One region of the Zhongshania borealis genome, then DNA from elsewhere that is predicted to be linked to it. Evidence: predicted binding sites of a transcription regulator. Region 1 holds the regulator's gene; each other region holds the start of a gene.
What was found. Region 1 encodes LexA, which represses DNA repair genes until DNA is damaged. Its sites were predicted from a motif close to ACTGTNTNTANANACAGT; they were not measured.

Region 1 (10,935 bases):
TCCAGTTGGCCTGTTTGTTTAGTCAGCCAGCGAATGTGTTGGTGATGGATGAGCCGACCAACGATTTAGATATGGAAACCCTGGAGCTATTAGAGAGTTTATTGGTCGACTTCAGCGGTACCGTGTTGCTCGTCAGCCACGATCGCTCCTTTGTGGATAGCGTCGCCAGTAGTTGCCTGCTATTTGAAGGTCAGGGCGTTATTAGTGAGCACATAGGTGGTTATAGTGAAGTGTCGGCGTATATGTCACGTCGCATTGCGCAGCAAAAAGCGGCGCCGGCTCTTCAGCAAAAGGTCGCAGAATCACAGCCGGCGGCAGTCGTTAAGGCTGCAACAAAAAGCCGTAAACTCAGCTATAAAGATCAGCGTGAGCTTGATAATTTACTAAGTAAAATTGAGAAGTTAGAGAAGAGTCTTGAGGAATTAGGTGAGAAGACGGGTAATGCCGAATTCTACCAGCAGGACCCAGCTACCATAGCTGAGGTGCTCGATAAAATCGCGTCTACTCAGGCTGAATTAGATGGTGCGATGGAGCGCTGGTTGGACCTTGCGGAATAGCCAGCGCCTATAGTTTAGCTTTGCTGGCCGACACGCACGGCTAGCACGTCGCAATCGGCGCCGTGGAGTACACCATTTGCAGTGGACCCAAGCAGCAGGGCTAAGCCTTTGCGGCCATGGCTGCCGACGATGATAAGGTCGGTGGCAAGGGTTTTGGCCAGCTCGTGTATTTGGCCGTCGGGTCTGCCGCTGAGAAGGTGGCATTGTGTTTTCGGGAGGTTTAGCTTCTTAGCAAAATTGCCAAGCGCATCCTCGGCTTGTTTCTGCAGTTGTAGCTGTACTTCTGAAAAATCCATGGGTATATCGCCACCGTAGGCGAGACTTAGTGGCTCGACTACATGCAGTAAATGCAGCTCGGCGTCGTGATGTTTAGCCATAGCGGCGGCACGCTCTAAGACGCCGCCAGCCTCATCTGAGAGATCTATCGCGGCTAGGATTCGCTGATAATTTGGCATTTTATGCTCCAACTATATTCGCAATTGACTCGCTTATTAGGGTATAAAGCCTGCCAACTGTCCAGTGTTTAACAAAGGAAATCTATGGCTTGGCTCATTGGCTTTGCAGTAATCGGCTTTATGTTGGCGCCAATCCTGTGGATTCTGCCCTCGCGCAGGCAATCGCAACAAGCGGCGGTGCGGGCTGCTGCGCGTGCCGCTGGCTTGTCTGTAAAGGTTGTGGCCATGCCGAAATCCCGTCGTGAACGCGTGCGGCGGGAGGACGATGTTTTCGGCGTTTGTTATACGCGGCCGGTACACAATAAAAAGCCGCTGCCATCGTGGAAATTTTGGCTATTAGACATTCCTGAGGGCGAAGACGATTTAGTGCCCTGCAGTCGAGAAGTTTTGGCTCTCATCGCCGAATTTCGCGGACTGCTGCCGAATGATGCAACGATGCTTGAATTTACGCCGATCGGCCTCCATGTTTATTGGCGGGAGCGACAAGCTGACGAGACGATGGTCGCAGATATTGCCCAGTGCCTTAACGGCATTATTGAAAAAGGGGCCTTGGAAACAGTTGGGGAAAAAGACTTTGGCAACGAATAATCTTCCGGCAGGACTCTACCGGCATTATAAAGGTGGTGAATACAAAGTATATGAAGTAGCCACCCATAGTGAGACAGAAGAATTGCTCGTTGTTTATCGACCACTTTATGGTGCTGCGGAGCTGTGGGTTAGGCCTTTGGCAATGTTTACTGAACTCCTTGAATATAAAGGGGAAATGGTGGCACGGTTCGAGCTGCTTAAAGCCGATGATGGGGCACTGGATTAAACTGCTTGGGGAAAAAAACCCTTGGCTATCCCCTTGACCCTGGCGAAATGAACACTTATATATGTCGCCTCTCGCCGCTAAGGCGTCACGTACTTATTTCAATTGCAGAAGGATAATATGGGCAAATCTTTGGTTATTGTGGAATCGCCGGCGAAGGCGAAGACCATTAACAAATACCTGGGTTCAGAGTTTATCGTGAAGTCCAGTATTGGCCATATCCGTGACCTGCCGACAAGTGGTAGCGCCAAGGCGAGCACGGTAGATCCTAAAGAGCGTGCTAAGGCGGCGGCATTAACCCGTAAAATGGCGCCTGAAGAGAAAGAATTACACAAAAAGAAGAAATCGCGACAGCAGCTTATTGCTCGTATGGGCATTGATCCGGAAAAGGATTGGGCTGCGCACTATGAAATTTTACCGGGTAAAGAAAAAGTCGTAAGTGAATTGCGCAAATTAGCGGAAAATGCCGACACCATCTATCTAGCGACGGATTTGGACCGCGAAGGGGAGGCAATTGCCTGGCATCTGCGTGAAGCCATCGGTGGCGATGATAGCCGGTATAAACGCGTCGTGTTTAATGAGATCACCAAGAAGGCGATTCAGGCTGCTTTTGAAAAACCCACTGAACTCGATATTGACCGAGTTAATGCCCAGCAAGCCCGACGGTTTCTGGATCGGGTCGTTGGCTATATGGTATCGCCGCTACTGTGGGCAAAAATTGCTCGCGGACTCTCGGCCGGGCGTGTTCAATCTGTTGCCGTGCGATTGATTGTCGATCGCGAGAAGGAAATCCGGGCATTTATTCCTGAAGAATACTGGCAAATCCACACCGAGAATAAATCAGCAAAGGGACAGCTCCGCCTCGAAGTTAAAAAGCAAGCGGGGGCAAATTTCCGTCCCAATAATGAAACCGACGCCATGGCGGCTGCAACGGTCTTGCGCGGCGTTGACTACAGCGTTACGGCTAGAGAAGACAAGCCTACAAAAAGTCATCCAAGTGCGCCTTATATTACCTCGACCTTACAGCAGGCTGCGAGCACGCGTCTTGGCTTTGGCGTTAAGAAAACCATGATGATGGCGCAGCGACTTTATGAGGCGGGCTACATCACTTATATGCGTACCGATTCGACAAACTTGAGCGTTGATGCGGTCGCGGCCTGTCGCGACTATATAAGTAGTAATTTTGCCAAGTCTTATTTGCCGGACGCGCCGAAATCGTATTCAAGTAAGGAGGGCGCTCAAGAAGCGCATGAAGCGATTCGTCCGTCTGATGTCAATATCGAACCGACTCAATTGGCCGGTATGGAGCGCGACGCCGAACGGCTTTATGTTCTTATTTGGCGTCAGTTTGTGGCATGTCAGATGGCGTCCGCCAGCTTTACTAGTACGTCAATCGTTGTTACAGCTGGTGATTATGAGCTCCGTACGCGCGGACGAGTAATGCTGTTTGATGGCTATATGAAAGTGCAGCCGCCAAATGTTAGCAAAAAGGAAGATGATCAAGAATTGCCAGACGTGAAGGTTGGTGATCGTCTCGAATTAATCAAGCTTGATCCCACCCAGCACTTTACGAAACCTGCGCCACGTTATTCAGAGGCAGCACTGGTTAAGGAACTCGAAAAGCGTGGTATCGGCCGTCCATCAACCTATGCTTCGATTATTTCTACTATCCAAGACCGCGGTTATGTGCGTGTTGATAATCGGCGTTTTTATGCAGAAAAAATGGGCGATATTGTCACTGATCGTCTCGTTGAAAGCTTTAGTAATCTGCTGGATTACAGTTTTACGGCGAGAATGGAAGAGTTATTGGATGAGGTCGCAAATGGCGGCAAGAATTGGAAGAACTTACTCAACGAATTTTACGCTGAGTTTCGTCAAACGCTCGAGATAGCCGAGGCCGAAGGCCTAGGAATGCGGAATAATTTACCTACTGGGACCGATATTCCGTGTCCTAATTGCGGCCGTACAATGCAAATTCGCACAGCCAGTACTGGCGTGTTCTTAGGTTGTTCCGGTTATGCATTGCCGCCGAAAGAGCGCTGTAAACAAACCATAAACCTTGTCGCAGCAGAAGATTTTGTCAGCATCGATAGCGACGATGATGAGGCTGAGTCTAAGGTTTTACGCAGCAAGCGCCGCTGTGGAATATGTAATACTGCCATGGAAAGCTACATTATTGATGCCGCGCGAAAACTCCATGTCTGTGGTAACAATCCTGACTGTAGTGGACACGAAATCGAAGAGGGCAGTTTTAAAGTCAAAGGTTATGAAGGTCCACTTATCGAATGCGATAAATGTGGCCTAGATATGCAGCTAAAAACGGGTCGTTTTGGCAAGTATTTTGGTTGTACTGGCGAGGAGTGTAAGAACACCCGCAAGCTTCTGCGCAGCGGCGAAGCCGCTCCTCCGAAGATGGACCCGGTGCCGATGCCTGAGCTCCAATGTGAAAAAGTCGATGACCATTATATTCTCCGCGACGGCGCTGCAGGGCTGTTTTTGGCGGCTAGCGGTTTTCCGCGGAACAGAGAAACTCGGGCGCCTTTGGTAAAAGAGATACTGCCACATCAAAGTGAGATCGACGAGAAGTACGCCTTTTTGTTTGCGGCGCCGGCCAAAGACAAAGAGGGCCGTGACGCGGTGATTCGCTACAGTCGCAAAACCAAAGAACAGTATGTGCAGACCGAAGTTGACGGTAAGCCATCGGGTTGGGCAGCGTTCTACGAAAATGATAAGTGGGTAGTGCGCGAAAAGGCCGCTAAGGCGACGAAAACTGCTGCGGCAAAAAAGCCAGCTAAGAAAACAAAGGTGAGTAAGTAATTGGCGGGACTAAAAGAAAGCTTTCGCGGCCAGTGTAATTTACACATCTATTTTGCTGAGCAGTATCTTGGTCAGCTTGATTCAACTGATGCGAATGAGTGGGGCGGGCACATTCAGCGCGCCACTACCGATTCAATCGTGTGGCAGTTGTTATTAGCCTACCAGTGCCACCTTGCTGACGTGATAGATCAACAGCCCAAGTTTGCACTGACATTGCCCCAAGGGCAGTTTAATGCTCGATCATTCGTAGCAGATGACCTTCCACCAGAACTGGAGGAGTTAGCGGGTCGGGAAGTAGAGCCTGGCTGGCTAGAAGTCATCGTTAATTACGCTTTCATCCAAACCACGGCTGCAAGTCCCGCGCCACGGGGGGTGTTAGCTTGGGATGGTCAAATTGAAAACGCGCCAAAACCTGATTTGGCAGTATGCCTGCACGAATTAAAATCGATGATTGCTCGTCATCGCGCCACCTTAATGGAATATTGAAATAAACCGCGGTTGGCATCTAGCTTAAGAGGTTTGATACAATACGGGCAACGGCGCCGTGTTGGCGCTAGAAATATCAAGGAATCCTTTGTGCTGTCATATTTAGAATTGGTTGAACTTGCTAACGGCGACGTTGTGTTACAACGTTCTGAAGGTGACGAAAACCCACTAGTGACGATTCGTTTCTCAGATGAAACTAGAGAACATATCAATGGTTCATGCTTAGAAATAGCTCGTGCCATGGTGCAAGCCGGTATTGAAGCTGTATCTACCGCTGCCGAAGAGGACGCCTTCGCAGAAGATGGCGAAGCCGACCTTGATGAGCTGGAATTGCAGGCCAAAATCGTCCACTAACGATCTGCTTGGACCATGCTTGCTCTGAATTGAGGGTAGGAGTTCGGGCTCTAGGTCTCTTAGGCCTGCATTAAAATCACTAAACACTCCGCAGCACCTGCTTTGGCCGCACTGGCCAGTGCCAGACGTTCATCGTCGCGCAGAGGCCTTTCTAGTAGCATTGCCACGGTATGGCTTTTGCCGCGTTCTAGGGCACGAATAGCTATTTCAGTTAAATCTCGATCAGTATTAGACACAACCTGCAGTATTTTTCGGCCGTGCTGATGGTTCGATTCACTGAGCAGAGGCTTTAGTGGGCGATCCGCTACCCAGCAAAGCCAGCGCTGGTCAGAATTGGCACTGAGTTGGGTCAGCATGGCCGCTAATAGCGGCTTAGACAGGTGAGCGTCGCTGTGCATGGTGATTTCGGTAATCTGACCAGCGGCAACCGCAGATTCAGATGCGTAATGTAGAGGGATCTGCTCTATACAAGTCATATTTTTAACTCCCGCGCCGTAATACGCCAACACTTAAGCCTTCGATGGCAAAGTCCTGCTCGCGTAAATCTACTTGAATTGGCTCGTAGTCCGGATTTTCTGCAATCAGGGCAATGAGGTGTTTGCTCTTTTGTTGTTGGAAACGCTTAACAGTGACTTCATTGTCAATTCTTGCCACGACGATTTGGCCATTGCGAGCCTCGCTAGTGCGGTGCACGGCCAATAGATCATCGTCGAAAATGCCGACATTAATCATGCTGTCGCCTTTTACGCGAAGAAAGTAATCTGCACTCGGCGAAAATATGGACGCCGGCATATCGCAGTAATCCTCAATATTGGCTTCTGCCAATATTGGGTTACCTGCGGCTACGCGGCCGATAACTGGGATGCCGAGATATTCTGGCAGGCGTATGCCCCTTGATGCACCGGGAATGATCTCAATAGCACCTTTTCTGGCGAGGGCCTTAAGATGTTCTTCGGCAGCATTCGGTGAGCGGAAACCAAGTACTCGAGCAATATCCGCACGAGTAGGTGGGTAGCCCGTGTCCGCAATATGGTCTTTGATCAACTGTAAAATTTGGGCTTGCCGTGCTGTGAGCTTTTCCATAATTTTAGTATCTGTTTATCTATACAGGTACTGTCAGTATATACAGTGTTTTATGGATAGCAAGTATGAAATGCGAAGGAGCTGCTGTTTTTGCGGCGATATAAAAAACCCGTCAAAGTGTAACTAAGACGGGTGGCGCATGTTTTTTAATAATGTCGGTGACGACTGCTTGCAGTCAGTATTCGTCCAGTAAGCCGTTTATAACGTCTGTTTCGATTTCTGAGAGCGGGTTGTTCCAGTTTTCCGGGACCATAGTGTCGTCGAGAAAACGGTAGTCATCATCACTTAATTCAAAGGCGTTTCGCCAATCTTCGGGCTCTTCTACTCGTTCTAAATTCAATTGTCGCCAGCTCTCCATGTCATATTGACAGAGCTCACCGTCGATTAACTGTGCTTCAACAGAGTCACTGCCGTCGTCTACGGCGACAACCTCAAAGAGTTGTTCGGTCTCAATATCTTTATACCAGTTTCCGACTTGGGGTCTTAGTCTTGTCATGATTGCCACCTCTGCTAAAGCCTAGGTTCAAACTAACACTTAGAAAATTGCTGTCTAGTAGGTATTTTTGCGGGGTCCTAAATTTGGTATGGATTGTGGCGGTAGGCCTTTTATACAATTCACTGTATATTCAGTAAGCTAGCTCTGATATTTGATTATTATCATTATTTTAAAACTGATTTTTTATGGTGCATTTGTATAAGCCAGCGCGGCTTAGCAATGAAATTGTATAGGCAAGATGACGGAAAACGGTGATGTTTAAACAGTGGTGGGACAGTTTTCAACCTGATCAATATCCGTGGTTGGGTGATGTGTTTATTGTCGTGCTAATCATTTTAGCGGCAAATCTTTTTGTTAGCCGCTTGATGGCACGTTTGGCGCTTAAGTTTGCCAAAACTCGCAACCTTTGGGACGACGCGCTTCTCGATGCCGCACGTCGGCCCGCAATACTTATGGTTTGGGCGGTTGGTGCCAGTCATGTGTTGGAAATTATTGGGCGGTCAACTGATGCTGAAATTTTTTCAGCGCTAGATTCAATGCGCGCTGTGGGTGTGGTGTTAATACTCGCTTGGTTTTTGGTGGCACTGGTACGGCAGATAGAATTGCGTCTGTTGTCGGATGACTATACGGCGAAAGATGAACCCATAGACCGCACTACTGTAATGGCATTGGGTAAATTGGTGCGCACGGCGGTGATCATAGTCTCTGGATTAATGATTCTGCAAAATTTAGGTTATAGCATATCTGGAGTTTTAGCCTTTGGGGGTATTGGTGGGATTGCAGTGGGCTTTGCCGCCAAAGATTTGCTGGCCAATTTTTTTGGCGGTTTAATGGTGTATTTAGACCGGCCGTTTTCGGTTGGTGATTGGATTCGCTCTCCTGATAAAAATATTGAAGGAACCGTAGAAAATATCGGGTGGCGGCAAACCCGGATCCGTACTTTTGATCAGCGGCCGCTCTATGTACCGAATGCGACCTTTGCTCAAATTTCTGTCGAAAATCCATCACGAATGCTAAATCGCCGAATCTATGAAACTATCGGCGTGCGCTACGACGATGCCGCGCGGTTACCGGCGATTATCGATAAGGTTCGGGCTATGTTGGAAAATCACGCCGACATAGACTTGGCCAAAACATTGATTGTAAATTTTAATAAATACAATGCGTCGTCATTGGATTTCTTTGTCTACACCTTTACCAAAACCACTAATTGGGTTGAGTATCACCGAATAAAACAAGATGTGTTATTGCAGATACTCGCGATTATTCATGAGCTCGGCGGTGATGTAGCGTTTCCGACCACCACGGTTAAGATGGATCCCATAACAATTGAAAATGCCCAAGGGCGGATTGCGGAGTTAAAAAATGACTAAAACAATAGCGGTTATTGGCGGAACAGGCTTGTGTGATTGGCCTGGTGCCGAAGTGCTAGAAGAAACCGCAGTTGAAACGCCCTTTGGTGTGCCTAGCGCAATGCTACAGCGGATACGTTATAAATCGGCTGAATTTTTGTTTCTTGCTAGGCATGGTCACGGCCATGAAATTCCACCGCACGCGATTAACTATCGCGCAAACATTTCAGCGCTCAAGCAGGCGGGTGTAGACGCCGTTATTGCGGTTAACGCTGTTGGTGGTATTAGTGAGCGTTTTGTGGCGGGGGTTATTGCCATTCCGGACCAGATTAACGATTACACTTGGGGCCGTGCGCAAACCTTTTTTGATGGTGAGAATGGCAAGGTTGAGCATATCGATTTCAGCTATCCCTACAGCCAGGATTTGCGTTCTCGACTCGCTAATGCGGCTGTTGACGCCAATATTGCGTTCGAAGACTATGGTGTGTATGCCGTGACGCAGGGCCCGCGTTTGGAGACGGCCGCGGAGATTAGGCGACTGGCAAATGACGGTAACGACATCGTCGGTATGACCGCAATGCCCGAGGCCGCGCTCGCGAGAGAGGCTGGTTTGGAATATGCTTCAGTGTCGTTGGTCGTGAATCCAGGGGCGGGACTTAGCGATAATCTGATTACGATGGAAGATATTCGCGCCGTTATTGATACCGGCATGTTGCAGGTAAAGGCTATTCTTGCCGACTGTATTGCCGAGTATTAGATCATTTGATTTGCTAATAACTTAGCCGAGGCTAATAACTCGGCTAAGCGCTGGTCTAATGTTAATTAGTTGGCGGGGGGATTTTGGTTACTTTGATGATTACGCCGAATTTTGGGTGATCGATAAAGTGGAGTTCGTCGCTGCGCATCCGCCGGTGTTGTTTCATGACTACTATCTGTTCAATCGGGTTGTCGGTGTTTTGCTGGTAGGGCGTATTGGCCTGAAATCCAGGGTTTTGCTCCTTGAATTGGGCGTACTCGGGCGTGGTGGCAAAGCCTTGATTCGCTAATGGCAACGGCTCTTCGACTTCGTCATAACTTTGTGGTTGGTGGGGCAGGTAGTAATCACCACCGCGGCTGCCATAGCTTACCAGCCAAAGATTGGTATCCAGATGCAGATAGCGCTCTACCGCAATTCGAACATAACCCTCTAGCTCGTAGTGTTTACCGTGTCGTTTACCGCCTTGGATCAAAATGGCCGGGGCTTTTTTGCGTGGCTTAAGGTCTTGTTCCCAGCTTGCTAAAAATAATGGTTTATAGCGAGAGGACATTCGTAGCGACTTGGCTGCTTTGGCAAATTCAGGATCGCTACTATCAACAATACGAGGAGAACTCGCGCCGGTGCTTGATTGCAGGCGCACCCAGTTTCGCGGGTAGCGCAAATGCACATTGTCTGGCCATTCTTCTTCATACATATTTGCGGGATCATTATTGCCGTAAATCACCATGTCGATATGAAAACGATCATTATTTTGGCCGAATGCAGCCGCGCTGAAACCCCAAAGCATAAATAGGAGTAGTGCATAGCAGCGGTGATCAGTTTTGCTCATAGTGTTCGATCTCATATTTTAAACGCGGTGGTGCGCCTGTAATTCTAGTGTTTTGCTTCTAGCTTGACCAATAGTGCTTCAATAAATTCAAAGCGCTGTGTTGGTTCGTCTAAAGGTTCGCGGAATTTAAGGGCATTAGCGCCATCGAGTTGGTAGCTTGCGGGTGCAGATTGCACGAGTTTAACGATATTCAGCGGATGAACTTGGGTGTCGTCGCCAAATTCGACTCGTCCACCTTGGTTGGAGGCTTCGACTTTGCTCAGGCCTAGCGCAGCGGCGTGGAGTCTGATTTCGGCGCAGCGAAATAGATTTTTGACCTGATTTGGTAATAGGCCAAAACGATCGATCATTTCAACCTGCAGTTCTCGCAATTCGTGGCTGTTGGCCGCGCCCGCAATACGCTTGTAGAGCATTAGACGGCTTTGGACGTCGGGCAAATAATCGTCCGGTATCAGCGCCGGTAGGCGCAAATTGACTTCGATGTGATCGGCGTTGTTGTCTTCTAAATTGATTTTTTTGCCGGCCTTGATTGCGTTTACCGCGCGGTCGAGCATGTCCATGTACAGAGTGAAGCCAATGGAGTGAATTTGGCCGCTTTGGCCTTCACCGAGCAATTCCCCCGCGCCACGAATTTCCATGTCTTGTGTCGCAAGCGTGAAACCTGCGCCCAAGGTGTCGGCTTCGCTGATGGCAGTAAGGCGCTTTTGGGCGTCGCCGGTAAGTTGTTTCTCTGGCGGCGTTAGTAAGTAAGCGTAGGCTTGGTGGTGCGAGCGGCCGACCCGGCCACGTAGCTGGTGAAGTTGGGCGAGGCCAAATTTGTCAGCGCGGTCGATAATGATCGTGTTGGCGTTGGGGACGTCGATACCGGTTTCAATAATGGTTGAGCAAACAAGGACGTTGTGACGCTTGTGATAAAAATCACTCATCACCTGTTCAAG
Region 2 (10,935 bases), 790 kb from region 1:
GATTTTGTTGCTAAAGACCCAAAGGCCGCAGGCTGGTCCTCGGTCATGGTAAACGTCAGTGATATTGCCGCCATGGGTGGTCGCGCCACGGCCATCGTCAATGCCTTCTGGCACCATGACGACGAGTCCAGCCAAATTTTAATGCATCATATTAAGCGCGCTTGCGACGTGTTTGGCCTGCACTTTGCCGGGGGCCACAGCAGTATCAGCCCCGCGCACACACCGAGCCTTGCGGTGGCCATAACGGGCTACGCCAGCAAGTTACTATCATGCCATCACCTGCGCCCTGGGCAACGGTTGTTCATTCTCAGTGATCTGAATGGCAGGTGGCACGGCGACCTCCCCTACTGGGGCTGTGTCGGTGGTAAAAGCCCTGAACAGATTCGCAATCAGTGGCAAATACCCGCCGAACTGGCTGAGCGCGGATTAGCGGTGGCTGCCAAGGACATTAGCAATGGTGGCATTCTCGGCACCTTGATTATGATGTTAGAACTTACCGCTTGTGGTGCCACCTTGGACCTCAACGCGATCCCGCGCCCACAGGGTGATTTATCACGATGGTTGCAGGCCTTTCAAAGCTTTGGCTTTCTGCTTGCAGTGGAGGCCGAGCAAGTCACTCCGCTAATCCAATTTTTCCAACACAGCCACCTCAGCTGCACACCTGTTGGCAGCATCAATGACAGCGCTTGTATTGAGCTGGACTACGGTGGCAGTCGTGGCGTTTTCTGGGATCTTAAATCAGAACAATTAACCAATATGGGAGGCGCATTATGCCCGCCGTCAATTTCACCGTGAGCTGGCCAGATGGCGAAACCCGCGAATATTATTCGCCATCGACCATTGTCCACCAATACCTAAAAGCTGGCGTCAGCTATAGCCAAGCAGAGTTTGCCGAGCTTTGCCAACACACCATGACTCAAGCCTCAGAGCGTGTTCGCCAGCGCTATGGCTTTGCCTGCAGTGCATCTAGCGCCGAATTGGAAAAACTTCAGCGCAAACTCAAGACACTGCGCGAACGCAATATTGAAGGCACCGTTGCCGTTATTGAACTGCGCTAAAGCATTTTTTTCACTCTTAATTGTATACCGGATGACATCATGACAAACCCAGACACTCTCCATTACAGCAGCATTATCATCGGTGCGGGCCAAGCTGGACTCGCTATGAGCTACTGCTTAAGTCAGCAACAGATCGATCACCTTGTATTGGAAAAATCCGACTGTATTGCACCTAATTGGCGACGCCAGCGTTGGGACAGTTTCTGCTTGGTTACGCCTAACTGGCAGTGTCAGTTACCGGGCATGCACTACCAAGGTGACGACCCCAACGGTTTTATGGTCAAAGATGAAATTATTGAATATCTCGACATGTACTATGAGCACAGCAAGGCGCCAGTGCGTTTCAACAGTCCGGCTACCTCAGTAGAAAAACGTGGCAACCGCTTTTATATCACTACGCCAAAACAAAACTACAGTGCCGATCATGTCATCGTGGCCTGCGGCAGCTACCACAAACCCCACATACTGCCCCAAGCTGCGGCTATGCCAGATCACATACAGCACATCCACTCCAGTAACTACCGCAATGCAGAGCAGCTGCCTGAAGGTGAGGTAATGGTCGTTGGCACCGGGCAATCAGGCAGCCAAATTGCTGAAGACCTGCATTTAAAAGGCCGCACCGTACACCTGTGTGTTGGCACCGCACCTCGTGTCAATCGACGCTACCGCGGCAAAGATGTGGTCAACTGGTTAGATGAAATGCACTACTACGAAACTACCATTGACAAACACCCTGAAGGCGCCAACGCACCTCACGCGACCAACCACTATGTCACTGGCCGCGATGGTGGCCGCGACATCAATTTACGGGTTTTTGCCGAGCAGGGAATGCATCTGTATGGACGCTTAAAACATTGTCGCGATGGTATTATTGAATTCAATGATGATCTCGCCAACAACCTTGCCTACGCTGATAAGGTCGCTGCCCGTATTCGCGATAGCATAGAGCGATATATTCAAGAAAATAAAATTGACGCTCCCGCTGATGAAAATATTCACAGCAACTACCTACCAGCCCACTGCGCTCAAATCGACATGAATCACGGCAAGATAAGCGCTGTGGTATGGGCAACAGGTTTTACCACCGATTACAGCTGGCTAAAGCTGGGAGTTTTTAATGAAAAAGGTAATCCCCTGCAAAACCGTGGCATTAGCCCTGAGCGCGGGCTGTATTTCCTCGGCCTCAACTGGATGAACACTTGGGGCTCAGGACGGTTTTACCACGTTGGCCGCGACGCCGAGTACATTGCCAATGCCATTACCCTAAATCAACATCAGGCCATTACAGCCTAGCGGTCAGCCGCTTTATTATCATTCAAGGAGTATGGACTTCGCTTTTGCTGTCAATGCCATGCTCCTTGTCCCCAGAAAAAAAGCCCCGATGCCAGCAAGAACACGGACAGAGATTACCGGTTTGCATTCCGCACAGATTTACATTCGCTCGAACACGTGATCACGGCATATCCGCAATACTTTTCTAAATCACAGTTATCGAAAAATACATAGACGCGACCGCCTATTCAAACAACAATATGGTCATGAAGCTGACTAACACCCTCGACCACATCAGATGCTAGAGCAAGCCACACCCTCAGCCAATTCGCTTGCGCCGGCCTCGCTCGACGATCCCCTCTACTACCTGAAAAACCTCCAGGCCGTAGTGCGCTGGGTCACTGCTCACCATCATGATTTGCTGAAAGCCGAGGAGCTAGAAGTTCTCCACCGACTCCTGCAGCTCGCTATGCCAGCACAAGCCCTGTTGGCCAGAATGATTATTCGCAAGGGTGAAATATTTCGCAGTGACAAACTTGAATACCAAGAGATTCCGTCAAGCCAGAGCGCCTTAGATGAGCTCGGTCAGCAGGGTTTTATTGATACCAAGGCTCAGATAAGTATTGAACAATTGTATAAACATTGCCGGCGCGATGAACTCCTCAATCTACTGCACGCTACGGGTAGTACATTACCGAAGTCGGCTAAAAAATCGGAATTGCTGTCGGCGCTTGAGGCCCTTGAGCTAGCTGCTGGCGCCAATTCTCTAGACCTTTGGTGGCCAGCGGCGCCCTTTAACTTGGTGTCACTGCAATGCATGGCCGTATTCGATCGCATGCGCCTGATGTTTTTCGGTAATCTTCATCAAGACTGGTCAGAGTTTGTGTTAACCGAACTTGGCCATCAAAGCTATGAAACCGTCGCCTTTGAGCCCCAATTTCGCGCCTTCGCCAGTCGCGAGGATGTCGATAGCTACCTGGCATTGCATTACTGCCAAACAGCATTGCAGGAAGCAATTGATATCAGCACCATCTTGCCCCTGTTACCAAGCCAATTAAGCAACCCCTGGCTTGAATATCGACGGCAGCGACTGGAATTTCAGATAGCTCAACAAGCCGAACGTGCAGGTGATATTCCACTGGCCATCGAACTCTATACCGGCAATGTCTTAGATGAGGCCAAGGTACGCTTATATCGCGTACTCGAAAAGAACAGTGACGATATTGCTGCCGTCATTCACGACATAGAACAGGATTTACAAATAACTTTCAGGCTAGAAACACGTATTCATCTTCAGCGAATTTTGCGGCGTCTGAGCCGTAAAGTGGGCAAGCCACGTTCACAGCCCAAAAGGCAAACTCTCCCTCTTATTGAACTTTCGCTTTGTGAGACCGACCAACGCGTCGAATTCGCCACGCTAGAAGCCCTCACCAAAGAGGACTATCTGCAAGGCTTTTATACCGAAAACTGGCTCTTCACCGGACTCCTTGGCTTGCTGTTTTGGCCGGTGCTGTTTGAGCCTTTACCTGGCGCCTTCTTTCACCCCTTCCAAGCCGGTCCAGCCGATCTTTATCGGCCTGATTTTGGCGCACGCCGACAACTTCAAATTGAGGCACGTCTCGCCACCTTAGATTCTGGAGAGTATCGGGTTTTAATTAAAAACTGCTGGCAAGAAAAATTCGGTATTGCCTGTTCCTTAGTTCACTGGCCGGTGATAACTGAAACCCTGCTGGATCTCGCACTCGCCACGATCCCCGCAGCACACTTAAAAACAATTTTAACGCACTTATTAGCGGATTTACGCAATCACCGCCGCGGCATGCCAGACTTGTGCGTGTTTGACCGTCGCCTGCAAAGCTACAAACTCGTTGAAGTCAAAGGCCCCGGCGATAGACTGCAAGACCACCAAACCCTATGGATAGAATCGATGTTAGCTGCAGGCATTCCCATTGAGGTCGCGCAAGTGCAATGGATAACCCCACCATGATGAATGTGTCGGTGAGATCACTGTGCGAATTTGCCGCCCGCACCGGCAGCTTGGAGTTTAAATACACCCCGGCACCAAGCGCCGAAGAAGGTATTGTCGGCCATATTACTGTTCAGCAACGACGCCCCGATCCCTACGTAGCCGAGTATCTACTTAAAGGCGAATGCGAAGACGTGTTTGCGAGCGGACGTGTCGACGGTTACTACGCACTGCAACAAGATTGCTTTCTGGAAGAAATAAAAACCCATCGCGGCAATGTCGCCAGAATTGGCCCTGGCCGCCGCGCACTGCACTGGGCACAGTTAAAAGTGTATGGCGCGCTGTTTTGCCGACGCGACAATCGCGAGTCGATTAATCTTCGCTTGACCTATTTTGAAGTGCGCAAAGAGGAAGAAACCCACGAAACGCTGGAATTTAGCGCCGACGAGCTATGGAACTACCTCAGCGTTTTATGCCGAGACTATGCCCAGTGGGCGACAAAAGAACAGCGTCATCGCGAGCGGCGCGATCTCGCCCTCGCCGCGCTGAACTTCCCTCACGCGAATTTCCGCACAGGCCAGCACGATCTATCGCGCAATGTATATATGGCGGTTGCATCGTCAGTGCCGCTGCTCTTACAAGCCCCTACCGGCATAGGTAAAACCGTTGGGGTTTTATACCCCGCAATGATGGCCATGCCAAAAACTGGCTTAGACCGCCTGTTCTTTTTAACCTGCCGCAATACCGGGCGCAAACTTGGGCTCGACGGCCTGAGCACCATTATCAAAGCGCAAGCCCCTGTCGACGGAGAAGCCCCACGCGGACTCGAAGCACCCCCTATTCGCGTACTTGAGCTTTCCTCTCGCGAAGCCGCCTGCGACCACCCAGACAAAGCCTGCCATGGTGACTCCTGCCCGCTGGCTAAAAACTTTTTTGACCGTTTAAGCGACGCCCGCGAAGAAGCCATTCAGCAACGTTTTTTAGATCAGTCCGCGCTCCGCGCTATTGCCCGTAACCATTCTATTTGCCGCTACTTTCTCGCCCAAGAAATGGCGCGTTGGAGTGATATTGTCGTCGGCGATGTGAACCACTACTTTGATCAATTCGCACTACTCCACAGCCTGACCAAGCAAAATGAATGGAAGGTTGCACCGCTAGTTGACGAAGCCCACAACCTTATCGACCGCGCCCGTGGTATGTACAGCATTGTGCTCAGCGAAGCGGAAATGCTTTACACCATCAGCAAGGCACCAACGCCACTGCAAAAGCCGCTGGCGGATCTCGAAGAAGCATGGCAAACGCTAATAAAGCCTTTTTTAAGCGACACCCCTGCAGCAGATGTAGAACACCGTTACTTCTTAGCAGACGTACCCGAAGAGTTAAATAGCGCTTTATACAGTTTAATTGCAGCAATAACCGACTACCTAAGCGACCACCACACTGCTGCCGACATTCAGTATGTGCTGTTTACCGCGCTCGGCTTTCTGCGCCTCGCCGACGCCTTTGCCGATCATTCACTTTGCACCTTAGAGTTTACCGTGTCGCCCCTAGCGGGCACCATTTTACGCGGCAGTGCCAAACTCAAAATCGACAACCTAATTCCCGCAGACCACTTAAAACAGCGCTTTCTTGATGCCAATAGCTGCGTGTTATTTTCGGCAACACTGTCGCCAAACCGCTACCACCAAGACCTCTTGGGCATGCCAGCAACCAGCGTCTTCAAAGACATCGAAAGCCCCTTTCAGCGCGAGCAAATTGAGCTGCGCTTTGTGACTGACATCAGCACTCGCCGCGACGACCGCTTTGCCTCATTAGAACCCATCAGCGCGCGCATCGCCACGCAGTTTAAGGCGCAACCCGGCAACTACCTTGTTTACCTCAGCAGCTTTGAATACCTCAATGCGCTGTGCGCGTGTTTAAACAAACTGCAGCAAGATATCCCTACAATTCGCCAAAGTGCGGGAATGGCGCCTTCCGCGCGGGAACAGTTTATTTTGGATGCCAGCGACACCACACCCAGCGTTGGCTTTGCAGTATTGGGCGGCGTATTTTCGGAAGGTATCGATCTACCTGGTGACAAACTGATTGGGGTTTTTGTCGCCACCTTAGGCCTACCACCCCACGACGAATTGCACGAGGTTTTGCGTACCCGATTGGAAGCGCGCTATGGCGACGGCTACCGTTACACCTACCTCTACCCCGGCATGCAAAAAGTCATACAAGCGGCTGGTCGCTTAATACGCACCCCCGAAGATCGCGGCGTGATTGAACTCATCGACGACCGTTTTCTACGTGAGGATATCAAAGCGATGCTGCCCAAATGGTGGCTGCATTGAGGAAAATAATGACGGGAATGTGGGGGCCAAATAGGCCAGCTGTCATCAACTACTTCATTGATCCATTTTATAACAAGATCAAATGCCCCAGCGTGTACCGTACTCCGCACCATCGCGTCATACCGTATCCGCTAAGCTCGAGATCGGTGAACGCACACTGCTGCGTCGACTGAAAGATGAGAACCTCACGTATAAAGAGGTCCAGGAACAAGTCTTTGAAAAGCTCACACTCCGCCGGTTACAGCGGGGTGAAGCAATGGAGTCGATTGCAGAAAAGCTGGGCTACTCCGATGCAAAATCCCTTGGTAAAATGCTTAAACGACGCACCGGCTTAGGCATTCGCCAGCTGCGACAGTCGACTTAAACAAACCAGTAGCCGCTTAGCACCACAGCCGACTTTGCCCTCGCCATTACACGCACTAATCTACATAGGCTGTCTATAAACGCCTAAACGAAGGTCCTAATAGGATATAATTGCCATTACATGGTCATAGTTCTACGAAATTTCCCAAGCCACCGCAAGCGATGAGCATCCAGCCGACATATGATTGAGCACACTTACCAACTTGTTTTTATCGGCGCCGCGCTATTCCTGTTTGCGGTGTTTGCCAGCATCATCTCCCGCCGGCTAGGGGCTCCACTACTGCTTATATTCCTGCTGCTCGGTATGTTGGCAGGCGAAGATGGCATCGGCGGCATTCGCTTTGATGACATCGACACCGCGTTCTTAATTGGTAACCTCGCGCTCGCCATTATCATCTTCGATGGGGGGCTCGGCACGCGCATGGACACCTTTCGCAGCAGCTTACGGCCAGCGCTCTCCTTAGCCACGGTGGGCGTATTTCTCACGGCAGGAATAACCGGCGCAGCCGCATGCTATATCCTTGACCTGCCTTGGCAAGAGGGCTTGCTGATTGGTGCAATTGTTGGCTCAACCGATGCCGCTGCAGTATTCGGGCTTATCAAAAATGCTGGGCTAAATCTAAAAGATCGAACCGGTGCCACCTTAGAGATTGAATCCGGGTCAAATGACCCTATGGCTATCTTCCTTACCATCACCCTCGTTGAAGCGCTAAGCAGTCCTGCCGGTTTAAGTGGCTGGCTGCTGGTAGCCGAGCTCGTAAAACAAATGGGGCTCGGCCTACTCTTTGGTGTAATTGGCGGCTACGTCATCCCTGCCGCGCTGCGAAAAGTAACACTGCCGGTGTCACTGTACCCCTTAATGGTTTTTGCCGCCGCGCTCACCTTGTTTGGCGGCACCAGTTTTAGCGGGGGCAGTGGTTTTCTTGCCATTTACATCGCTGGTGTCATGACCGGCACCACCTCATTTTTGTATATGAATGACATACGACGTTTTCACGATGGCATCGCCTGGTTAAGTCAAATTGGCATGTTCCTTATGCTAGGGCTCTTGGTAACGCCAAGTCTGCTCCCCCCCATCATCATTCCGGCACTTATTATTGCAGGCATTCTCATTTTCGTCGCTCGACCGCTGGCGGTTGCGGTATCACTACTACCTTTCCGATTTCCGTGGCGAGATCAGGTGTTTGTGAGTTGGTGCGGACTACGTGGCGCAGTACCGATCATCCTCGCGCTATTCCCCTCCCTCGCTGGTTTAGAGAACGCACGCACCTACTTTGAGCTGGTCTTCTTTGTCGTACTTACCTCACTGGTCATCCAAGGCTGGACAATTGCACCAATGGCCCGCTGGTTAAAAGTCGACTTGCCCGTGGCACTGAAACTACCCAGTTTTAAAAGTACCCATTTACCCAGCAACCCCCACAAAGACCTTGTAGTGTATCAAGTCGTTACCGGTAGCAGCGTCATTGGTAAATCAATCTATCAACTGGTTTTACCCGACAGTGCCCAGGTAGTGGCGCTCATCCGCAATGAAATTCCGCTTAACTCAAACGAAGAAAATAAGCTTCAAGAGAGCGATCAAGTTGTCATCGTTGCCACAACTGGCATGGCGGAGAAATTAGCGGACTTATTCTCGCCGGCGATTTCACGCATGTCGTCAAAACTATCGTCCAACTATTTCGGGGATTTTTCAATTCGGCCAAACAGCGCATTAGGCGACCTAGCACTGCTTTATAACTTTGAAATACCCGACGAATTAAAACACCTTACGGTGGGTGAGCACATAAAGCGTAAATTTGGCGGTCGCCCCGTGGTTGGTGACGCACTGACGTTCCCACAGCTTAAACTGACTGTTAAGGAAATGAAAAATGGCGAGATTTCTTTGATAGGTCTTAAGCTGAATCTAGATTCTTAGACAACATTGGCATCACCGAGAACGTAGATTTAAGACTAGATCGGAGCCTTAGCCCAGCCAGTAGCACTCGTTTGCGACGGCCCGTCGCAAACGTCAGAAAAGCCTTTTCGTCTACTGCAAAATACCAGTAAATGTCGACTCAACAAATGAGCGCGTGCAGCTCACTATGGACAAACCACAGACCTAAAGCGACGCCCGTACAGAAGCAACTGCCTGCTCAGCAGATGCTAGCGCCCCTTCAATGCACGCACCGTTGAGATAATCTCCGGCAAAGGCCAAGCCTGGCTTTTGCAGTTTGCGGAACTCGACGATTTCGCCATACCGGCCTACCCCAAACTCGGGAATCGCTTCTTCCCGCATGGCCAAATGCAGTGGTGTGGCATGCACCGGAAGGCTTGGATAAAATTTGACGGCGCGAGCCCAGGCATCTGTATAAATAGTAGCTTCTGGCTGGCCAGCGTATTCCTGCGACGCTTCCGACGAGAAATACAAACTAATAATTTCCTTTCCTTCTGCACGAAGCGCGGGGTAGCGCTCGCCACACAAGCCAACGGCGACGATATCGCGTTTTCCGGGCCCCGCCGGTACCGCCATGCTGACGGGATGAGGCTCGTCCCTATCGATTAAGTAGGCCACATGCAAATTGGCACAATAGCGCTGGCTCTCAAGAAATTCGCGCTGCCCCTGACAAAAGCGCGACGCAGGTAAATCCTTGCACAGCGCCGCGGCAACGCTCGCCGTGGTCGCACATATTACCGCATCAAAAATTTCTTCATGATCGCCGCCAGCATCACGCCACGCCACCGTTGTACTTCCGCCGTTGTCCTGCAAGGTTTGTACTTCTGCACCAAAATATGAAGGCACACCAGACAGCAAGGTACGTGATAATTGATCAATACCCTCAGGAAAGCTATAGAAGCCCGCACCAGCGGAGTTAGACATCATGCCGATAAACATTGCCCGCGACACCTGCTCTGATGGTAGAAACCAAAAGGGCTCAATAGTCTGCCGTATAAAGCTGTGGTAGGCCCGCTCGCCTACTTGCTGACATGCATCGTCAGCCACGCTGCGATCGTCTAGCGGGCGCAATGACTCTGGCGACACCCAGTCCAGATGCTTGCGTTGCGCATTTATTTTCGCCAGATAAATAGCCAAGCGCAATTTGTCACGCCAACCGAGGGTCGGCAATCGCATGGACGACCATGCCGACGACCAAAGACTCGTGGCATTAAACCGCGCGATCCGCTCAGGCGAGACGAAATCGATCTGACGGCTTAAACGGTGCACCCCGCCCTCTAACCCCAATTCAGGTAGTAATTTTAAGAGTCGCGCGTAGAAACTGGTAAAGAAAGCGGCCCCGCTATCCAGCACCAAACCGCGCTCTGGATCTCGCCAACTACTCGCACGCCCCCCAGGCTCGGCCGCTTTCTCAAAGACTTGCACGCTATAGCCCGCCTGCTGTAATAAGCGCGCTGACATTGCTCCAGACACACCCGCGCCAATTATTGCAATTTTACCTTTATTCATAATACATCTCGTCTAAGCACCCGCCGTGGTGCATATATTTAAGGCGTTGCGGTGACACTCACCGCGTAATCACCGGTCACTGTCACTTGTACTAAATATCCACCGGGAATATTTTTAACAACGGGCGTTGTGCCGCCCTTTATCTGAGGCTTGCCAATACGTTCGGGCAGCCAAAGTTCAAGTGTGCCAGGGGCCTCTGTTGTGCCACTTACCTCAACCGCGCCGGAATCGATGTCTGCCACAAGCGACACTAAGCGTCCCGGCGCAGCACGCGGATAAGCTCGTGAAAGCGTTCGCGCGTACTCCGGCACCATTCCCAATTCAATGTCACCGGGACAACCGTTGATTAGCAATGCCAACTGGTCACCCGGAATATCACCGCCGGATTCATTAAGTGAATGCGGATCACCGCAGGCCTGACGCCATACCCACCATGCGCCACCGATAAGATACTCGTCTTCAAAGCGCGCATATTCTCTGAGCTTAGCGTCGTTGTTTTCT
Region 3 (10,935 bases), 310 kb from region 1:
CGCAGCCTTCAGGAACAACCACCAGCTCCTCCGCAAACCCCCAAACTTCCAGAATTCTGCGACCCACTTCTGGACTAAGCTCCAACAAAGCCTGATCCAATAACTCCGGATGATCTCTCAGAAAACCTCTACCAACGGCGTAGGAGAGAATTGGTAACGCACCAATTTGATGGATAATACCAGCAAGTGTCGCGAGCTCAGGTTTGAGATGGACTTGCGTTTTTGCCAAGGTATGAGATATCGCCGCAACATCAGTACTCTGCACCCAAATACTGCGCATACGTTGATTCAGTGATTCTTTTGTCGACAGAAAAATTTGCTGCATTGCCAAGGTTGTGACCAGTGTACTGGTATAGCCCAAGCCAATACGCCCTATCGCACCCTTTACATCATTGATCGGCTGCAGGCCGCGCAACAGCGAACTGTTGGCAACCCGTAAAATTCTCGCCGCTATTGAACTGTCATTTTCAATAATGGTGGCCAGCATCCCAATATTGACATCAGGGTCACTGGCGGCCTCGCGAATTTCCAAAGCCACTTCTGGCAAGGTCGGCAGTACAATTGCGTCGTTCTCAATCGCCTGCAGCAAATCCATCCGGATTTGTTCGATCAAAGGGGTACTTGAACTCACATCAACACACTCATCAATTACGATAACTGAAGATTAGCAGATAATTTACCACTGCAATCAATTCTGTGACGCCTAAATTTACGCCAGTACCGCTTCTGCTGCCGCAAGTGCTGCTGTAGCATCGCACTTATAGCCTTGAGCCGACATTGCCTCGGCCAATGCCGACAGCAACAGACGAATATTTTCAGGTTTAGCGCTATAGCCCATCAAACCAATACGCCAGACTTTTCCGGCAAGATCGCCCAAGCCTGCGCCAATCTCTAAATTGTGATTGGCTAATAGATACTGGCGGGTTGCTGCATCATCGACCCCGTCAGGAATATAAACACTATTAAGTTGCGGCAAACGCTGCTCTGCGGCCACCACAAATTTAACACCCAAGCTTTCTAAACCCGCAGCTAAGGCGCTGTGCATAGTTGCATGACGCTGCCAGGCATTCTCCAGCCCCTCTTCTTGTAACATAACCAAGGATTCATGCAGGCCGTACAAGGCATTAACTGGCGCAGTATGGTGATAGGCCCGTTTACCACCCTCACCCCAATAGCCCAAGATCAGATTCATGTCTAAAAACCAGCTTTGTACCGGGTGTTTGCGCGCCTTAATAGCATCCACCGCGGCAGAGCTAAACGTCACGGGCGACAATCCCGGCGTACAAGACAGGCATTTCTGGCTGCCAGAGTAAACGGCATCGGCCTGCCACTTGTCCACTAATAGCGGCACACCGCCCATCGAGGTAACGGCATCGACAATACTTAAGCAGCCATATTGCTTAGCCAAGCCGCAAAGTGCCTCGGCATCACTCAAAGCACCGGTAGAGGTTTCAGCATGGACAAAGGCCAACACTTTAATATCGGCGTGTTCTTTTAAAGCCGCCTCAACAGCGGCAGGCTCAACAGCCGTGCCCCAGGCAAAGTCCAAACGAATTGCAGTAGCGCCACAACGCGTCACATTCTCAATCATGCGGTTGCCGAATACACCGTTTACACAAACCAGCGCCTTATCGCCCGGCTCAAGCAAATTAACGAAACAAGCCTCCATGCCAGCAGAACCCGGCGCCGAAATTGGCAGGGTTAATTCATTGCTCGTTTGAAAAGCGTATTTTAAAAGCGCTTTGGTTTCGTCCATCATGCCCACAAACAGGGGGTCGAGGTGGCCAAGCGTTGGCCGGCCCAGCGCTTCCAAAATACGTGGATGCACATCAGAAGGGCCGGGACCCATCAAAGTGCGAAGCGGAGGATGGAAAGACGAAATAGCCATAAATAAATCTCACTGATCTGTCGCTACGCCGCAAGCGTAAGCAAATGTATTAATTGAACCCAAATATTGGCGGCAATTATACCCGATTCACACGCTAGGGTAGAGGCCGAGTTTACTGCGCCTTATTGATAGCAAATTCCGATAGTGGCAGCCACGGTAAATCATCCCTAAAAGCGCGCAATAGACGATAGTGCTCATACTGAAGCTCTTTGCTTTGCTCGCAGCGAAGCCGTATCGCTTCAACATCGACTGGCCTTGCCTGATCACTAAGCTCACATAATTGTCCCGTCGCTGCATCCCACGTAAAGCTACCGTAATAGCGCCAGTCGTCGATTAAATGCCACTCACTACAACCGGCCTGACTTTGTTCGTGTATCAACGCCGGCTCAGTAAAGGGCCACGGCGCGTACAAATACCCAGCAAATGCCGCTTTAACGCGGCTAGCAAATTCAACGTTAGACGCTAACACTAACTGCGCCTCAGCCTCTGCAGGACTTGGTAAATTAGCGGCCCCGGTGCAAATACGACATCCACAGCTCTCTGTATCAGCAAGTACAGCTAAACGTCGCAGACACAAGTCATGCTCCTTCGCCAGTTCAGCAATACGCGTCTTGGCATGCTTACGATCGCGAAATAGCGCAAGTAACTCAGTCGTCTGCGCAATATTTGCAGGTAATCCGGAACGCAATCGTAACTGTAACTCGCCACGGTCATTAGAGATAAAGCGCATGCAACAGGGCTTGCCCATGGCCTTCATACGACGCTGCAACAAGGGTTTTTCAGCACGAAGTGCGGCATTTACATGCAGTGCCGCCGATAAGTCTCCCGCCAGCGCCTGCCACTGAACTGCATATACCCGACGCGCTAATTTGGCGGCCTTGCTATCACCCGCTGAGTTTTCGAAATGAGAACACACTTGCTCCTGTAACGAGGTGGCGCCAGCCAAATACAACAACTCCCCCGCCTCACCCAGCAATCTGTATACCCCGGGCTGCAAGGGAATGGCATCGATATCCGTTTGACTGATTGTTGGTGGCAGTACCGGCAAGCCGAGCAATAAACCCGCTTCAAAATTAAACACAGCCTCACCTTTGTCAGCCCGGGCGTAATCAAGAAAGGCCTTCATTGCATCGACATCTGCCATTGCACGGTGATGAACTTCAGAATAAAAACCTATTCGTTCGCAAATGGTTTCTAAACCATGCCGTGGCCAATCCGGATAAAGTGCTCGCGCTAATTTTAAGGTGCATAAAATACGGGGCTGGTAGTCGCGGCCGTAGCGAGCAAAATTCGCCCGCAAAAAGCCGGCATCAAAGCGGGCATTATGAGCAACTAAAATCGCGCCATCCAAATACGACCACAGGGTTTCTTGTATCTCGGAAAAACGCGGCTTACCGCGCAACATACTGCTACTAATCCCCGTGAGACCTTGGATAAATGATGGCACCGCGCACGCTGGGTCAATCAACGACTGCCATTCAAGCTCTTGCTCACCACCAAGCACACGAACCGCCGCTTCCATTATCTGATCTTGCCCGGCCTGCCCGCCCGTGGTTTCCAAATCGACAAGGGCAAAACGGTAATCACCTAGCACCACTCACCCCGGTGCATTCCTGCCTGCGACTTCATTTTAGGAAGACAAATGGCGTAAAAAGACAAATTCATGTAATTCAACCTAAAACGTGGACATATCCGAGCAATGATAAACCACGCAAGGCCGCGCATCATGATATACGCCAATTATTATTGAATAAGCTCAGGGCCATTACGACAAGCAACACGGGCCAGCCACCTCAATTCTCTCGATTCCATCCCGTAGTAAACACGGTTCAGCATTGACATTTACACCACTTAATATACTGTATATACATACAGCATATTAAGTAATCTATTCTGCGACACCATGAAAAATCACTCTCTTGAACAATTACTCAATGAGCGCAAGCTCTGGCGAGGCCAGCAACTCCGGAGCAGCGCGACGACGAGCGACCGCCTGAGCACGGGGTTTAGCGCGCTAGATTCAGCACTGCACACCGGCGGCTGGCCTCGCAGCGGCTCTACCGAGTTATTAGGTGAGTATGGTATTGGTGAATTGTGGTTGTTGATGCCGGGCCTATGTGAACAGCTCGCTGATCGTTCAATAGCGTGGTTAAATCCGCCTTATATTCCCTATACCCCCGCCCTAGCGGAGCAGGGCCTACCGGTGAACAGACAGCTATTGGTCAGTCCCAAAACGTTCGCCGACCAGCTCTGGGCCACCGAGGAATTACTGCGTAGTGGCGCTTACGCCGCGGTTTTAAGCTGGTTTAGCAAAACGGATCTAAATGATCGCCAGTTGCGCCGCCTGCACATTGCCGCATTAGATGGTCAGTGCTGGCATATTCATTTTCGCCCCGCTAGCTTGGCCAAGCAGATATCCCCCGCGCCACTACGCCTTCACTTGAGCGCAGCCAAGCAATCCCTGCAAATTGACATTATTAAACAACCCGGCGGTCACGCCGGGCAGCAACTCCAATTAGCCCGCCCCGCCGCCCTGTATCTGCAGCAAAGTGCTGCGACGACGTGGCCGGTATACAGTTCAACAAGCGTGACACAAAGCCAAGCCACACGACGCAAAATAAGCCTGTTGGCCAATACCGGTATCTTCGTCGCCGCAACACAGCAAGACAACGCGATGAATAGCAGCCAGGCGAGCAATAACGAGTCATCCCACTAATGTTATGGCTATGCCTGCGACTACCAACGCTGCCACTCGAAGCCCTTGGCGCGCATCATTCGACAGGCATGCTGGCACTAACGCGGAATAATATTATTGTGATGGCGAACACCAGCGCGCAACAAGCGGGAATCGCTAGCGGCATGTCGGTCGCCAGCGCAATGAGCTTGTGCAGCGCGCTTGAGCTTCGCCCCCGTGACCACCAGCGCGAACAACAATGCTTAGCAAACATCGCACTTTGGGCCTACCGCTTCAGTGGTGATGTCTGCCTTTGCCCACCCAATGCGGTATTGCTAGAACTGGGCGCCTCCTTGCGCTTGTTTAAAAATATGGCCAGGCTCTACAGTAAATTCATTAGCGCCTTTCGCCGCAGGGGGCTTAGCGTGCAACTGGGTATTGCCCACACGCCACTGGCCGCAGAATTACTCAGTCACCAAAATATCAGCCCAACCAAGTTAGTAAGCTCTGCCGGACAAATACGCCAAGAAGCCCTACACAATGCCCTGCACGCTCTGCCCACTGAGCTACTCCCACTGGACGCAAAAACCCTTAACACATTACAAGAAATGGGCATGCATCAGCTCGGCAGCCTCCAGACTCTCCCCCGCGCCGCCCTTGAGCGCCGGTTTGGCAAAGCCATCGCCATCGTGCTCGCCAAGCTGCACGGTGAACTGCCTGATATTCGTCCACAATTCACCCCCCCAGAGACTTTCAACGCCCAACGTCATTTTGACGGCGGCCTGCACAGCAAACAACAATTGCGTTTTCCGATCTCTGCGCTACTGAGTGAGCTAGAACACTACCTGCGTCTGCGCCAGTGTTTAAACCGCGATATGCAATGGGAATTTCACTACCTAGACGGCAGTAGAGAAGCCTGGTCACTGGCGCTGAGTCAGCGCCATTTCGATCGTTGCAGCCTCATTGAACTGGTTGTACTGCGCTTAGAATCCCTCAGTTTACAAGGGCCAGTAGAAACGCTCAGCCTGCGTTGCGAGCAATTTATTGGCAACGAGCAACACAGCGACCAGCTATTTGATACCGCCAACAGCAGCAAACAACAGGAAAAAACCAGTCAAGTATTAGACAAACTACGCCTCAGGTTGGGGGCCCAGCGCTGCCACTTATTCAGTTTGCAAGACGCCCATCTCCCAGAGTTAAACTGGGTGCTCCGAGACGCTCATACCTCAACGCCGACACGCTCACCACGCCATGGCCAACCAGCCACCGGCAAACAAGCGTCACTACCAATGAGCGACAAGCTGCTGCGGCCAAATTGGCTCTGCCATCCACCAGAAAACATTAGCGAAACCTCTCAGGGTTTATTCTGGCAAGGTGAACTGCAATTATTGCAAGGGCCGGAGCGCTTCGACGGCCAATGGTGGCAACAGCGTCAAACCCGCGACTACTATATTGCCCGCCATCAACACGGTGCCTTGTGCTGGGTTTTTAAAGACTGCCTAAATCGGCGTTGGTATTTACACGGTTTTTTCGGCTAGCGCTATGCCTAAGCAAAAGCCTACTACGGTGTCTTACGCCGAGCTTCACTGCCTGAGTAATTTCAGCTTTTTACGCGGCGCCTCTCATCCGCATGAACTGCTTAGTAGCGCGGCTGAACTTGGCTATACCGCTATTGCCATTACCGATGAATGTTCCCTCTCTGGCATTGTCCGCGCCTACCGCGCCAGCCAAGAACATAATATTAAATTAATTTGCGGTGCGGAATTCATTCTCGAAGGAGGTATTCATTTGGTTTTACTCGCGCCAGTGCGGCAAGCGTATACCGAGTTATGTTCACTCATCAGCAGAGCTCGCCTGCACAGCAGCAAAGGTAACTATCAACTAAGCTTAGGCGATTTACGACGCTATAGTCAGCACTGCTTTGCCATTTGGATTAACCCCGATGAAACCGAGCACTACGCTAGCGAGCTAAAACAATATTTTGGCCAACGACTCTGGCTTGGCGTCAGCTTTCACGGCCAGCAACAAGCCGAGCCCTATTATTTTAAACGCTACCAAATAGCTCGCGAGCATCGCATTAACATGGTTGCCTGCGGCAATGTGCATATGCACTCCCGCCAGCGCAAACCTCTGCAAGACATACTCAGCGCCATTCGCCTCAACACCTCAATACAAGCCCTTGGCAGTAGCGTACAGGCTAATAGCGAACGCTATCTTAAACCGCTGTCGCTACTGCAGCGCGACTACCCAGCCGGTTTACTGGAAGAAAGTTGCGCGATTGCCGAGCGCTGTACATTTAGTCTGGCTGAACTCAGTTATCAGTACCCCAACGAGGTAGTACCTAATCACCAAGACGCCCGTAAATTTCTGCGTGAGATTACCCTGCACGGAGCACAGCGACGCTGGCCAAAGGGTGTACCCGAACTGGTTAAAAGCCTGCTCGACAAAGAGCTGAGCTTAATTGCCGAGCTAGAGTACGAACATTATTTTTTAACGGTTTACGATATTGTCCAATTTGCTCGCAATCAAAATATCCTCTGCCAAGGCCGGGGATCGGCGGCCAATTCAGCGGTATGTTACTGCCTTTTTATCACTGAGGTGGATCCATCCCGGGGGCAATTATTATTTGAACGGTTTATTTCCAGAGAACGTGATGAACCACCAGATATCGATGTCGACTTTGAGCACGAGCGCCGAGAAGAAGTCATTCAATACATTTATAAGAAATACGGCCGTCAACACGCCGCCCTCGCGGCGACCATTATCAGCTATCGGCGGCGTAGTGCGGTGCGCGATGTTGGCAAGGCTTTAGGGCTCGACGATTATTTGCTGCAAAAGCTGTCTGGCAATATGGCGTGGTGGGACGACAAAAACACCTTTATTCAACGCCTACAAGAAAGCCAATTCGACACCAGTAGTGTTCCCGTTCAGCAGTTTATGAGTTTGCTCAACGAGATCCTCGGTTTTCCTCGCCATTTATCTCAGCACGTTGGTGGCTTTGTCATTACCCGCGACCCGATTGCCAGTTTGGTACCCATAGAAAATGCGGCCATGCCCGAGCGCACAATTATTCAATGGGACAAAGAAGATTTAGAAGCCTTAGGCATGATGAAAATTGATGTACTGGCCCTCGGCATGCTCAGCGCCCTGCGCAAAAGCCTCGCCTATATCAGTGCCGCAGGCAGCGGGGTTAAACAGCTCAGCGACATTCCCGCCGAAGACACCACCACTTATCAAATGTTGTGCGCCGCTGACAGCGTGGGCGTGTTCCAAATTGAGTCTCGCGCGCAGATGAGCATGCTGCCACGGTTGCAACCCCGCACCTTTTACGATCTCGTCATTCAAATCGCCATCGTTAGACCCGGCCCCATTCAGGGCGGCATGGTTCACCCGTTTTTACAGCGCCGCCAAGGTTTAGAAAAAGCTGAATATGAGAATGACGCCATTGCCCGAGTGTTAAAACGCACCCTCGGCGTGCCGGTTTTTCAGGAACAGGTTATCCAGCTAGCCATGGTCGCCGCTGGTTTCAGCGGCGGTGAAGCCGATCAATTACGAAGAGCCATGGCGAGTTGGGGTAAAAACGGCGATTTAGAAAAATTTCGTAGCAAGCTCGTCGACGGCATGCGCGAACGTGGTTATAGCGAGGCGTTTGCCGAGCGCCTCTTCAGTCAAATGAAGGGCTTTGGCGCCTACGGTTTTCCCGAGTCCCACTCTGCCAGCTTTGCTCTGCTGGCCTATGCCTCCGCATGGCTTAAATGCCATTACCCAGCCGCCTTTTACTGCGGTTTATTGAATAGCCAACCGATGGGCTTTTACTCCCCCTCACAACTCATTCAAGACGCCAAGCGCCACAATATTGAAGTGCGGCCTATTTGTATTAATCACAGTAATTGGGATCACCGCCTAGAAGGCGAACCCACAGCACCCGCGCTGCGCTTAGGCTTGCGTTTAATTAAAGGCTTAAGCAAAACCAGTGCTGCGCAACTTTGCCAAGTGCGAGAAAGCGCGCTATTTCATAGCATTGATAATTTCTGTACTCGATTCAGTACCGCCAAACAGCACTGGCAGCAGTTGGTACAGGCCGACGCCTTTCACTGCTTTGATTTACACCGTCACCAAAGCCTATGGGAAATCAGCGCATGGCAAGCTCCTACACCGCTAGGTAATTTACAACCCGCACAAGATAAAATGATTCAACTTAAAGCCCCGATTGAAAGCGAAGAGGTACTTAGCGATTATCGCCACACTGGCCTCACCCTGCGGCGACATCCACTGGCATTGCTTCGCAGCCACAAGCTATTCGCCAATTGTGCGCGCGCAGAAGACTTAACAGAAATTGATGACGGCAGGTTTATTCGGATTGCTGGCTTGATCAGTTGTCGACAACGACCAGGCAGCGCCAAGGGGGTCATGTTTGTCACACTTGAGGACGAAACCGGCAACAGCAATATTATTGTGTGGCCAGCAGTACAAGAGCACTGTCAAAAAGCCTTATTGCAAGGCCGACTCCTGATGGTAAAAGGTTGCGTACAAAAAGCCGTGAGTGGTCACGCCACACCGGTAATTCATGTCGTGGCTTTCAGCGTTGAAAGCCACGATCACTTGATGCGGGTAGATACTGCGTCTCATGATTTTCATTAAACACAGCACTAATGGGCTAGACGACTTCGAAGAGACCTGCCGCGCCCATACCACCACCAACACACATAGTAACGACCACGTATTTAACACCGCGACGTTTACCTTCTATCAAGGCATGCATAATCATTCGCGCACCGCTCATGCCGTAAGGATGGCCAATAGAGATCGCACCACCGTTAACGTTTAAGCGATCGTTAGGAATGCCCAATTTGTCGCGGCAATAAATTACTTGCACAGCGAAGGCTTCATTGAGTTCCCACAGGCCGATGTCGTCCATTTTTAAACCGGCGCGTTTCAGTAGTTTAGGAATCGCAAACACGGGACCAATACCCATTTCATCTGGCTCACAACCGGCAACGGCCATACCCCGATAAATCCCCATGGGCTCAATATTGCGCTGCGAAGCCAATGTACCGTCCATCATTACCACCGCAGCGGCGCCGTCAGATAACTGCGAAGCGTTACCGCCAGTAATGCAGCCACCTTCACGAACTGCTTTCAAGCCCGATAAGCCTTCCAAGTTAGTCGATGGGCGATTGCCCTCGTCTTGCGTCAGAGTCACGCTCTGCTCGGAGGTTTCACCAGTTTCTTTGTTAACGACAAGCTTAGACGCGGTAACAGGAACAATCTCATCATCAAACTTACCCGCCTGCTGCCCCGCAGCGGTACGCTGCTGTGATTGCAGTGCATACTCGTCTTGGGCTTCGCGCGAAATATTGTAGCGCTTAGCAACAATCTCAGCAGTATCCAGCATCGCCATATAAATATTAGGCGAATGCGCAATCGCACCCGGGTCAACCAGTTTGTGCATATTCATATGTTCATTCTGGACAAGCGAGATAGACTCACAACCGCCAGCGATCAGCATTGGCGCGCCATCCATCACAATCTGCTTGGCGCCAGTCGCAATTGCCATCAAACCCGACGCGCACTGACGGTCTATTGTCATGCCAGATACCGACACCGGCAAACCTGCAGACATTGCCGCCATACGACCAAGATTCATAGTCTGGGTGCCCTGCTGCATTGCCGCGCCCATAATACAATCGTCGATCTCATTAGGATCAATACCCGCGCGCTCTACTGCCGCTTTAATCGCGAAAGCGCTCAAAGATGGCGATTCCAGATTATTAAATGCACCGCGATAGGCTTTGCCGATTGGCGTACGCGCGGCTGAAACAATAACTGCGTCTTTCATGATAATTCCTCAATGTAAAAATATTATTGATTAGCCTGCAAATACGCCTGAGCTTTTAGCAAAAACTTTTCAGACTGTTTAAAACCGGTTTCAAGTTCCGCTTGATTGGCGGTATCACAAATACCTTCCCAATTAGCCACTACCGCTTCTGGGTTCTGCTGTTCAGGGCTGAGGTATATGCCGTCGGTTTCGAATATGCTTGATTTTGCATAACCACCACCACCCGCACAAAGAATAAAACGGCTCGGAGCGTTGTCATGGCAAAGGGTCAACGCACCTGCAGTAACCGCTTCCGGTACCAACATCGCCAATACTTCGGCTGGCATTAGGTCTTCAGTCATGCGCGTGGCCGCAGTAGGGGCCAATGCGTTTACATGAACATTGTATTTTGCACCTTCAATCGCGAGGGTATTCATCAAACCCACCACAGCCATTTTAGCCGCGCCATAGTTGGACTGTCCGAAGTTACCGTATAAACCACTAGAAGACGTGGTCATCACAATACGACCATACTTCTGCTCTTTCATGATCTCC

Region 2: ABD836_RS00515 (VRR-NUC domain-containing protein) is a predicted target of LexA. The motif match lies at 2,530-2,547, and genes of this name have one in related genera.
Region 3: imuA (translesion DNA synthesis-associated protein ImuA) is a predicted target of LexA. The motif match lies at 3,747-3,764, and genes of this name have one in related genera.

What each region holds. Positions count from the first base shown of each region.
Region 1 covers NZ_BAABDM010000001.1:889,457-900,391, reverse strand. Annotated here, with positions in the region: gene ABD836_RS04265 (ATP-binding cassette domain-containing protein) at 1-557, shown strand, start outside; gene ABD836_RS04260 (universal stress protein) at 572-1,012, opposite strand; gene ABD836_RS04255 (hypothetical protein) at 1,097-1,600, shown strand; gene ABD836_RS04250 (DUF1653 domain-containing protein) at 1,587-1,826, shown strand; gene topA (type I DNA topoisomerase) at 1,944-4,640, shown strand; gene ABD836_RS04240 (hypothetical protein) at 4,641-5,126, shown strand; gene ABD836_RS04235 (hypothetical protein) at 5,217-5,480, shown strand; gene ABD836_RS04230 (hypothetical protein) at 5,540-5,956, opposite strand; gene lexA (transcriptional repressor LexA) at 5,961-6,563, opposite strand; gene ABD836_RS04220 (DUF6763 family protein) at 6,739-7,059, opposite strand; gene ABD836_RS04215 (mechanosensitive ion channel family protein) at 7,314-8,432, shown strand; gene ABD836_RS04210 (S-methyl-5'-thioinosine phosphorylase) at 8,425-9,168, shown strand; gene ABD836_RS04205 (CsiV family protein) at 9,230-9,997, opposite strand; gene mfd (transcription-repair coupling factor) at 10,042-10,935, opposite strand, start outside.
Region 2 covers NZ_BAABDM010000001.1:95,779-106,713, reverse strand. Annotated here, with positions in the region: gene ABD836_RS00530 (sll0787 family AIR synthase-like protein) at 1-795, shown strand, start outside; gene ABD836_RS00525 (MSMEG_0570 family nitrogen starvation response protein) at 771-1,058, shown strand; gene ABD836_RS00520 (MSMEG_0569 family flavin-dependent oxidoreductase) at 1,098-2,351, shown strand; gene ABD836_RS00515 (VRR-NUC domain-containing protein) at 2,629-4,317, shown strand; gene ABD836_RS00510 (ATP-dependent DNA helicase) at 4,299-6,632, shown strand; gene ABD836_RS00505 (helix-turn-helix domain-containing protein) at 6,715-6,996, shown strand; gene ABD836_RS00500 (potassium/proton antiporter) at 7,177-8,907, shown strand; gene ABD836_RS00495 (protoporphyrinogen/coproporphyrinogen oxidase) at 9,091-10,434, opposite strand; gene ABD836_RS00490 (glycoside hydrolase family 5 protein) at 10,473-10,935, opposite strand, start outside.
Region 3 covers NZ_BAABDM010000001.1:1,197,475-1,208,409, forward strand. Annotated here, with positions in the region: gene ABD836_RS05670 (HDOD domain-containing protein) at 1-631, opposite strand, end outside; gene ABD836_RS05675 (pyridoxal-phosphate-dependent aminotransferase family protein) at 710-1,888, opposite strand; gene ABD836_RS05680 (3'-5' exonuclease family protein) at 2,001-3,482, opposite strand; gene imuA (translesion DNA synthesis-associated protein ImuA) at 3,792-4,604, shown strand; gene ABD836_RS05690 (Y-family DNA polymerase) at 4,604-6,100, shown strand; gene ABD836_RS05695 (error-prone DNA polymerase) at 6,129-9,203, shown strand; gene ABD836_RS05700 (acetyl-CoA C-acyltransferase) at 9,220-10,401, opposite strand; gene ABD836_RS05705 (SDR family NAD(P)-dependent oxidoreductase) at 10,425-10,935, opposite strand, start outside.